One region of the Methylobacterium sp. WL12 genome, then DNA from elsewhere that is predicted to be linked to it. Evidence: riboswitches for the same ligand, from Rfam matches in the RefSeq annotation. Region 1 holds a riboswitch; each other region holds the start of a gene.
The links. A riboswitch is a leader RNA that binds a small molecule or an ion and turns the genes downstream of it on or off. The one in region 1 is predicted to bind cobalamin.
Positions count from the first base shown of each region.

Region 2: it holds a riboswitch for cobalamin, as region 1 does, so the genes downstream of both, FV226_RS20800 (TonB-dependent receptor plug domain-containing protein) here and FV226_RS00505 (CbtB-domain containing protein) in region 1, are expected to answer to the same signal.
Region 3: it holds a riboswitch for cobalamin, as region 1 does, so the genes downstream of both, FV226_RS16560 (TonB-dependent receptor) here and FV226_RS00505 (CbtB-domain containing protein) in region 1, are expected to answer to the same signal.
Region 4: it holds a riboswitch for cobalamin, as region 1 does, so the genes downstream of both, FV226_RS22325 (TonB-dependent receptor) here and FV226_RS00505 (CbtB-domain containing protein) in region 1, are expected to answer to the same signal.

Region 1 covers NZ_VRUW01000001.1:109,252-111,444, forward strand. Annotated here, with positions in the region: gene cobO (cob(I)yrinic acid a,c-diamide adenosyltransferase) at 1-370, opposite strand, end outside; gene cobU (bifunctional adenosylcobinamide kinase/adenosylcobinamide-phosphate guanylyltransferase) at 367-894, opposite strand; cobalamin riboswitch at 962-1,150, shown strand; gene FV226_RS00505 (CbtB-domain containing protein) at 1,187-1,363, shown strand; gene FV226_RS00510 (CbtA family protein) at 1,386-2,135, shown strand; gene FV226_RS00515 (DUF1636 domain-containing protein) at 2,128-2,193, shown strand, end outside.
Region 2 covers NZ_VRUW01000072.1:1,411-3,603, forward strand. Annotated here, with positions in the region: gene FV226_RS20800 (TonB-dependent receptor plug domain-containing protein) at 1-1,117, opposite strand, end outside; cobalamin riboswitch at 1,316-1,529, opposite strand; gene FV226_RS20805 (DUF2778 domain-containing protein) at 1,663-2,193, opposite strand, start outside.
Region 3 covers NZ_VRUW01000044.1:30,677-32,869, reverse strand. Annotated here, with positions in the region: gene FV226_RS16560 (TonB-dependent receptor) at 1-955, opposite strand, end outside; cobalamin riboswitch at 1,076-1,288, opposite strand; gene FV226_RS16555 (HoxN/HupN/NixA family nickel/cobalt transporter) at 1,386-2,193, opposite strand, start outside.
Region 4 covers NZ_VRUW01000083.1:11,974-14,166, reverse strand. Annotated here, with positions in the region: gene FV226_RS22325 (TonB-dependent receptor) at 1-1,222, opposite strand, end outside; cobalamin riboswitch at 1,370-1,582, opposite strand; gene FV226_RS22320 (CusA/CzcA family heavy metal efflux RND transporter) at 1,634-2,193, opposite strand, start outside.

The sequences.
Region 1 (2,193 bases):
AGGCGGCGATGTCGCGAGCCTTGTCTTGCGTCTCCCAGGTGAAGCCCTCGCCCATGGCGTGCCACGCGACCCGGTCGCCGAAGACCTTGAGCGCATGCGCCTCGCCGGTGTCCCAGGCGCCCTTGATGAACTGCACGATGCCGACCCGGTGCCCGCGTCCGAGCATGCGGAGCGCAAGGCCGAGCGCCGCCGTGGTCTTGCCCTTGCCGGGGCCGGTGTTGACGATGAGGAGCCCCTTCTCGATCGTCTTGGCCGCCACCTCGGCGTCCTGAACCGCCTTGCGCTTCTCCATCTTCTCGCGATGGCGCGTCGCGTCGTCAGGCTTGGCGTCGTCAGGCTTGGCGTCGTCGGGCTTGGCGTCGTCGGTCATGACGTTCCCTGCGGTTTCACGGTCAGCGGCAACCCGGCGACCGTCAGCACGACGCGGTCGCATTCGGCCGCGAGGGCCTGGTGGAGGCGCCCGGCCGCATCGCGGAAGCGGCGGGCGAGCGCGTTGTCCGGGACGATCCCGAGGCCGACCTCGTTCGAGACCAGAACGAGGGGGCCCCGCGCCGCCCGGCAGGCGATGACCAGGGCCTGCGTCTCGGCGTCGAGGTCGGCGTCGGCGAGGATCAGGTTCGTGAGCCACAGCGTGAGGCAGTCGACCAGCACCGGTCCCGGCGCGTCGGCGATCGCCGCGGCCAGCGCCGTCGGCACGTCCCGCGTGATCCAGTCGCCGGACCGGCGGGACCGGTGGAGGGCGATCCGCGCGCGCATCTCGTCGTCCCAGGCCTGCGCCGTTGCGAGGTAGAACCAGGGGCCGGGCTCCGCCTCGATCAGCCTCTCGGCGTAGGCGCTCTTGCCCGAGCGCGCACCGCCGAGCACGAGGGTCGTCCGAGGCGCGGCCTGCTGCATGGCGAAGACCCATGCCCCAACCGTGGCGTGCCCGTCAAAGCCTCCGTTGTGCGGGTGCGCCGGACAGGCTATGGCTGGTGGAGACGGTGCCCCGGAGACGGGGTGAAAAGGGAATGCGGTGAGGGGAAACCCGATTCCGCGGCTGCCCCCGCAACTGTGAGCGGTTAGCTCCTGCCCTCGGCCACCGATGTTTCGGGAAGGCGGCAGGCGCGGCGATCCGCGAGCCAGGAGACCTGCCGTCCCCCGCGCTTTCTCGAACGCCGCCGGCGGGGCGGCCGGAGATGTTGTCGACATGACCACCCAGACCCTCACCCAAACCGGCACCCGCGCGAACGAAGGCTTCGTCGCCATCGCCGTCGCCGCCATGCTCGGCCTCGGGCTCGTGTTCCTCGCCGGCTTCTCGCCCGCCTCGGCGCTGCACAACGCGGCGCACGACTTCCGGCACACGCAGAACTTCCCCTGCCATTGACCGCCTGAACCCAGGCGCTCCCATGCTCATCCGGCTCCTGTCGGCGGCGCTCGCCGCCGGCTTCCTCGCGGCCGTCCTGGTGACGGGCCTCGAACTCGCGCTCACCTCGCCGCTGATCATCGCGGCCGAGCGCTACGAGACCCAGGCCACCCCCGGCTCCGCAGCCGCCGTCGCCCCGATGCCCGATCGCCTGCCGATCGTGCTGGCGCATGCCGGGCACGACCACGATTCCAAGGCCGCGCCCGAGTGGCAGCCGGGCGCGGGCCTGCCGCGCATGCTGTTCACCGGGCTCGCGACCCTCGTCGGCGGGATCGGCTACGCGCTGCTGCTCGGCGCGGTGATGCTGGCGACCGGCCGCGAGCCGTCGCCCGAACGCGGCCTCGCCTTCGCGGTGGCCGGCTTCCTCGCCGTGGCGCTCGCGCCGGCGCTGGGCCTGCCGCCGGAGCTGCCCGGTAGCGAGGCGGCTCCTCTGGTCGCGCGCCAGGTCTGGTGGCTGATGACCGCCGCCGCCACCGCGATGGGGATCTACCTCATCGCGATCCGCCGGGTGCCGATCACGATCCTCGGCGGACTTGTGCTCATCGTCGCGCCGCATCTGGCCGGCGCGCCGGAGGTGGCGGCGACGCCCTCCGAGCTTCCCGCCGGCCTCGCCGCGCAGTTCGCCGCGCGCTCGCTCGCCATCGCCTTCGTGTTCTGGGCGGTGATCGGGCTGGCGTTCGGCCGCGCGTGGCAGACCTTCGGGCCGAAGACCGCGGCAGGCGCCCGTGGCTGACACGGTCCTCTACGTCTGCACCACCTGCCGCATGGAAGGCGACGCACCGGACGGCCCG
Region 2 (2,193 bases), on a different contig from region 1:
GCCCGACGCGGATCGAATCTGTGCGGGTCTGCACGCCGATTTCATTCTCCATCGGCAGTCCGAAGAGCGCGCCCTGGAACACGTGGCTCGCCGCGCCACCGCCGAGGATGCGCTGGTCGAGCTGGTGGAACTGGTCGCCGGCGACCGGGTCGTTGAGGAAGTAGGTGAAGTCGTTGAACAGGTTGAGCTGCTGGCGGATCACGTAGGCCGAGGCCCGCGTGATGCCGGTGTCGTCGGTCATGCTCCAGCGGCCCGAGAGCGAGAAGCGTGAACTGTCGCCGCCGTCGGCCGGGTTCAGGGTGCCGAACCGGCCGACGATCCCGTCCGCGACAGCGCGCGACGCGATCTGGTTGGTCGCGGTCCAGCGGCTGGCATAGGCCATGCCGGTGACGGAGAACCCGTCGAGCGCCGTGCCCTGGCTGTAGCGCACGACGCCGTTGAGCTTGCGCAGGGCGTCCGGCACGTCCCACGGGCCGTCGTAGACCTGCGCCTCGCCGGCCACCAGCAGGTTGCCCTGGCCGAGCGGCGCCGAGGCGATGGTCAGCGCCCGCGCGTAGCCGAACGAGCCGAACGAGGTCAGCGCAACGTTCTTCGCGACGGTGTCGAGGTAGTCGATCCGCACCGAGCCGGCGGAGGCGAAGTCGCCGTCGCGGACGAAGTACGGCCCCTTGTGGTACTCCACCGCGCCGACGAGTTCGGGGATCAGGAAGTTGATGTCGGCGTAGCCCTGGCCGTGGGCGTGGGTGCGCATGTTCACCGGCATCCCGTCGACGTCGATCGCGATGTCGGTGCCGTGGTCGAGGTTGAAGCCGCGCAGGAAGAACTGGTTGGCCTTGCCCTCGCCCGAGTGCTGCGTGACGATCAGGCCGGGCACGGATTCGAGGACCTCGCCCGGCCGGGTGATCGGGCGGCTGTTGATCTCGGCGCCGGAGATCACCCCGGCGCTCGCGGCATCCACCGACCGGAGGGTGCCGCCGACGCCGGTGGTGCCGCCGACGTAGCCGGCGCTCGCCGCCGGCCCCGGGCCGGTCGCGGCCGGAGCGACGGTCTCGGCCGTGACCGAGATCTCGTCGAGGTTGGCCTCGGCCACGCCCGGCTGAGACAGGGCGGACCGCATCAGGACGGCTTGTGGCGGGACGGCTGCGCCGACGACGAGCAGAAGGGTGCGCAGGCGCGGAGCGAAACGGGATACGGACACGGGACCTCGGGCGACGCGACGTGGCACGTCACCGCGAACGAGGCCGATCCCCCGCGCCGTCCCTCCGACGGCATGAGGCTTCGACACCCGCCGGGGCACCCCGCCCGACGCGCTTCGCGTGTGACCACGACCGAGGGCAGGTCTCCTGGCTCGCGGGTCGTCGCCCGCCACCGTCTTCCCGGATGCGGCGCATCCAGTGACGTTCGTTGGTGGAAGGCTCGCCGCTTACAGTTGCGGGGGCAGCCGCGGCTTCGACGAAGGCCCTTCCAGGCTCCCTCCCACCGCGTTCCCTTTTGATCCTCGATGAGGAACCCTCGCGCACAGGTTGCGTCGGGCGCGGACTGCGCGTCAATCCGGCTTTCGCAGCGCGTCGCCGGGTGTGGCCGATCCGCGACGCCGCGTTCACCTGCTGCGCGGTCGCGTGGCCATCATGCGAGCCGGTCTCCGCCTTGCTTCGGAACGCCCTAGCGGCTCGCTGCGAACCGGGCCGGGCCGTCGCCGCGGCCGGCGACCACTACGAGGCGCCGGACCTCGCCGCGCAGGAACGCCTGCAGGAAGCGGTCGTAGTTGCGGAACGACACGCAGCCGTTCGAGGCGCCGCTCGGCCCGAGCATGTAGGTGTGGGCGAGCAGGCCGTCGCGGCCGTGGATGGCGGCAGACCCGCCCACCGGGTTGAGGCGGATCGCCCGGACGCCGTGGAACAAAGCCTCGCGCTCGGTGAGGTCGTAGGTGCCCGGCGGGGTCGAGCCGCGCATCCGCAGGTGCACGAAGTCCGGGTGGTCCATGCTGGCGCCGAGACCGGAATGAGCTTCCAGCACCTCGCCGCCGGGCAGGCGGACGGTGCGGGCGCTGATGTCGTAGATCGCCGTGCCGGCGCCCGCGTCGGGGCTGGGGAACAGGCGGCCGCGCGACCGGTCGAGACCGGGGCTCTCCAGGGCGGCGTAGGCCAGGGCCGGGCCGGATTCCTTGCGCGCGGCGAACAGCTCCTCGAAGAA
Region 3 (2,193 bases), on a different contig from region 1:
AGTAGTTGATCGCGAAGACGTTGTGGAAACCGGCGAACGGCGTCCACTCGGCCTCGTTGCGAGTGAAGACTTGCTGCACGTCCGCCTGGCTGCGCAGGCCGCCCAGCGTCACCGGGAAGGTGCCGTAGTCGTCGCCGCTGAAGAGCAGCTTCGAGTTGATGAACCGCGTGATCGAGTTGATCCGGAACGTGTCGGTGAACTGGTAGCCGAACTTCGCCGAGACGGTCTCGTTGTCGTAGTAGTTCGGGCGGGTCGTCGCTCCTGGGGCGACGAGGTTGGGCGGCGTCACAGGCGTTGCGGCAGCCCGGAGATGCTGGATCGACACCGAGTAGTCGAAGCCGTTTTCCGACCCGCTGACCCGGCCGCTCTGGTTGAAGGTCCCGAACGAGCCGCCCTCGATCCGCGCGGTGGCCCTGGCCGGTCCCTCGCCACGCTTCGTCGTGAAGGAGATCGCGCCTCCGATGGCGTCGCTGCCGTAGAGGCCGCTCTGGGGACCCCTGAGCACCTCGATGCGGGAGAGGTCGTCGGTCAGGAGCTGCCCGAAGTCGAAGGAGCCGTTCGGGTTCGAAGGGTCGGTCGCGTCGATGCCGTCGATAAGCACCTTCACGTGGTTCGAGTTCGAGCCGCGGATGAACACCGAGGTCTGGCCCCCGGGTCCACCGGTCTGCACGACGTTGAGGCCCGGCACCTGCTGGAGGGCATCCGGGACGGTGCGGCGCTGCTGGGCCTCCAGCGTAGCGGCGGTGAGCACCGTCACGCTCGATCCGACCTGGTCGACGGGCGTCGGTACGCCGGTGGCGGAAACGGAAAGCTCGGAGAGCGTGACGGCCGCCTCGGCCCCGCGCGGGACGTCGGCGAAGGGGGCGGCGGTCTGCTGCGCGAGCACAGGACCGGGAAGGGAGGCGCAGGCGAGCGCGAGCGTGCGCAGGCACGCGGATCGGGAGGGGAAGGACACGGGACAAGCCTCGGGCGACGTCTGTGGCACGTCACCGCGAACGAGGCCCGGGCGCTTGCCTGCCGTTAGGACAGCCGAACGCCTCGACACCCATCAGGACACCCCGCCCGATGTGTTTCGCGTGTGACCACGACTGACGGCAGGTCTCCTGGCTCGCGGGTCACCGCCCTCTCATCGTCTTCCCAGGTGCCGAGGCACCCAGTGACGTGTTGATGATGGGCTCGCCGCTTACAGTTGCGGGGGCAGCCGCGGCTTCGGACCTGTCCTTTCGGACCTCATCCTCACCGCGTTCCCTTTTGATCCCCGAAGGGAACCGTCGGGCTTAAGCTAGGCTGTAACGCTTCCTTGCGTCAACATTCGGAAACAGGTTGTTCCAGCATGTGAGGTTTTAGACAAGCCGGGCGCTGGCTTGAGAGACTTCCGGAGACGATCACGGAACGTCCGCCGGTCTGACATCGATTCGGTCGAACTTGCCGAGGCGATAGATGAGGAACGACAGAAGCCACGCAGTCGCGAAAAGGCCCACGATGCCGAACCCGAGGACTCCGGAATTGTCGCTAATCGCGGCCAGCCGCTGCCAGAACCAGCCCTGAAGGTTGAGCTTGTCCGCCAGCAGGTTCAGCGCCTCTAGCGTTCCGATGACCAGCGCGACCGCCACCGAGACCAGGGTGATGGTGAGGTTGTAGAACAGCTTCCTGATGGGCTGGACGTAGGCCCAGCTGTAGGCGCCGAGCATCAGCACACCATCGGTTGCGTCGACAAGGGCCATTCCCGCGGTGAACAAGGCCGGGAAGACCAGGATCACCCAGAGGTCGGCACCCTTGCTCGCCTGAGAGGCCGACAGCCCGAAGAGGCTCACTTCCGTGGCGGTGTCGAAGCCGAGCGCGAAGAGCAGGCCCAGCGGGTACATGTGCCAGGAGCGCGTCACGAGGCGGAACAAGGGCCGTAGGATGCGGGCCAGAACGCCCTGGTTGGCGAGCAGCACGTCGAAGTCGGCTTCGACGTAACGGCTTGTGCGACGCATCTGGCGAAACGCGCGCCAAACGCCCGCGAGGACGACGAGGTTGACCAAGCCGATCAGGATCAGGAAAGCCGCGGAGACACCGGTTCCGATCAGGCCGCCGATTTCACGGTAGCCTTCCGAAGCCGTGATCAGGCTGGTCGCAGCAAGCGCCACCGCGGCGGCGGCGGCGACCACGACCGTGGAATGCCCCAGCGCGAACCAGAAGCCGACCAAG
Region 4 (2,193 bases), on a different contig from region 1:
TCTCGTCGTGGCGGATGTTGGCCACGAACGCCGCCCGCTCGAAGGGCGTTAGCTGCACCTCCCCGTAGCCGGCCGTGTTGCCGTTCCTCGCCCGCAGGTTGCCGGCCCCGAACGGGCTCGGGTCGGTGGTCGACAGGCTCTCGTCGTCACGCTGCGCGCCGAACAGGATCAGATTGCCGGGCGAGAGCTGGTAGTCCCCGCGGTACTCGTAGCGCGTGCGCTGACCCAGGCCCGTCGTCGCGTCCGGCGTTGCAAGGGGGTCGAGGGGCCCCTGCTGTCTGTTGAACAGGTTCGAGTAGTTGATGGCGAAGAGGTTGTGGAAGCCGGCGAACGGCGTCCATTCGGCCTCGTTTCGGGTGAAGACCTGCTGCACGTCGGCGGCACTCCGGAACGCCGCCGGGAAGGCTGGGAAGGTGCTGTAGTCGGTGCCCGTGAATAGGAGGCGAGAATTGATGAAGCGCGTCACCGAGTTGATACGGAAGGTGTCGGTGAACTGGTAGCCGAACTTCGCCGAGACGGTCTCGTTGTCGTAAAAATTCGGATGGATCGCCCGGCCGAACGGGACGAGGTTCGGCGGCGTCACCGGTGTCGCGGCCGCACGGAAGTGCTGGATCGAGACCGAATAGTCGAAGCCGTCCTCCGACCCGCTGATCCTGCCGCTTTGGTTGAAGGTACCGAACGAGCCGCCCTCGATCCGCGCGGTGGCCCTGGCCGGTCCCTCGCCACGCTTCGTCGTGAAGGAGATCACGCCTCCAATGGCGTCGCTGCCATAGAGGCCGCTCTGGGGACCCCTGAGCACCTCGATGCGGGAGAGGTCGTCGGTCAGGAGTTGCCCGAAGTCGAAGGAGCCGTTCGGGTTCGACGGGTCGGTCGCGTCGATGCCGTCGATGAGCACCTTCACGTGGTTCGAGTTCGAGCCGCGAATGAACACCGAGGTCTGACCGCCCGGGCCGCCGGTCTGCACGACGTTGAGGCCCGGTACCTGCTGGAGGGCATCCGGGACGGTGCGGCGCTGCTGGGCCTCCAGGGTGGCGGCGGTGAGCACGGTGACGCTTGATCCGACCTGGTCGACGGGCGTCGGCACGCCGGTGGCGGAGACGGAAAGCTCGGAGAGCGTGACGGCCGCCTCGGCCCCGCGCGGGACATCGGCGAAGGGGGCGGCGGCCTGTTGCGCGAGCACGGGACCGGAAAGGGCGGCGCAGGCGAGCGCGAGCGTGCGCAAGCACGCGGTTCGGGAAGGAAAGGACACGGGACAAGCCTCGGGCGACGTCTGTGGCACGTCACCGCGAACGAGGCCTGGGCGCTTGCCTGCCGTTAGGGCAGCCGGGCGCCTCGACACCCATCAGGACACCCCGCCCGATGCGTTTCGCGTGTGACCACGACTGACGGCAGGTCTCCTGGCTCGCGGGTCACCGCCCTCTCATCGTCTTCCCAGGCCCGAAGACCCAGTGACGTGTTGATGATGGGCTCGCCGCTTACAGTTGCGGGGGCAGCCGCGGCTTCGGGAAGGCCCTTTCGGACCTCATCCTCACCGCGTTCCCTTTTGATCCTCCGGGGAGGAACCGTCGGACATACAGGACCTGAGGGAATGGCCCAGCGTCAATGTCGCTTCGGGGTTTTCCGCCCTGTGTGTTCATAACGTTACAAGTCGGGCCTCGGGGTCGATGGCATTCGGTTCGGACCGCGGCAGTCCCCAGCCCTTCACCAGGCCGTAGACCGCCGGGATCACCACGAGGGTCAGGACGGTCGACGAGACCATGCCGCCGATCATGGGGACCGCGATCCGCTGCATAACCTCAGAGCCCGATCCGGTGCTCCACAGGATCGGCAGGAGCCCGGCCATGATGGCGACCACCGTCATCATCTTCGGACGCACCCGCTCCACCGCGCCGATCATGATGGCCCTCCGCAGGTCGGCACGGGTGAGTGCCCGTCCGGCGCGGTCGCATCCGGCCCGGATCTCGGCCAGCGCATGATCGAGGTAGACCAGCATGATCACCCCGGTCTCGGCCGCGACGCCTGCCAGTGCTATGAAGCCGACGGCCACCGCCACCGACAGGTTGAAGCCCATCCACCACATCAGCCAGACCCCGCCGACGAGCGCGAACGGCAGCGACAGCATCACGATCAGGGTCTCGGTCAGTCGACGGAAGTTGAGGTACAGCAGCAGGAACACGATCAGCAGCGTCAGCG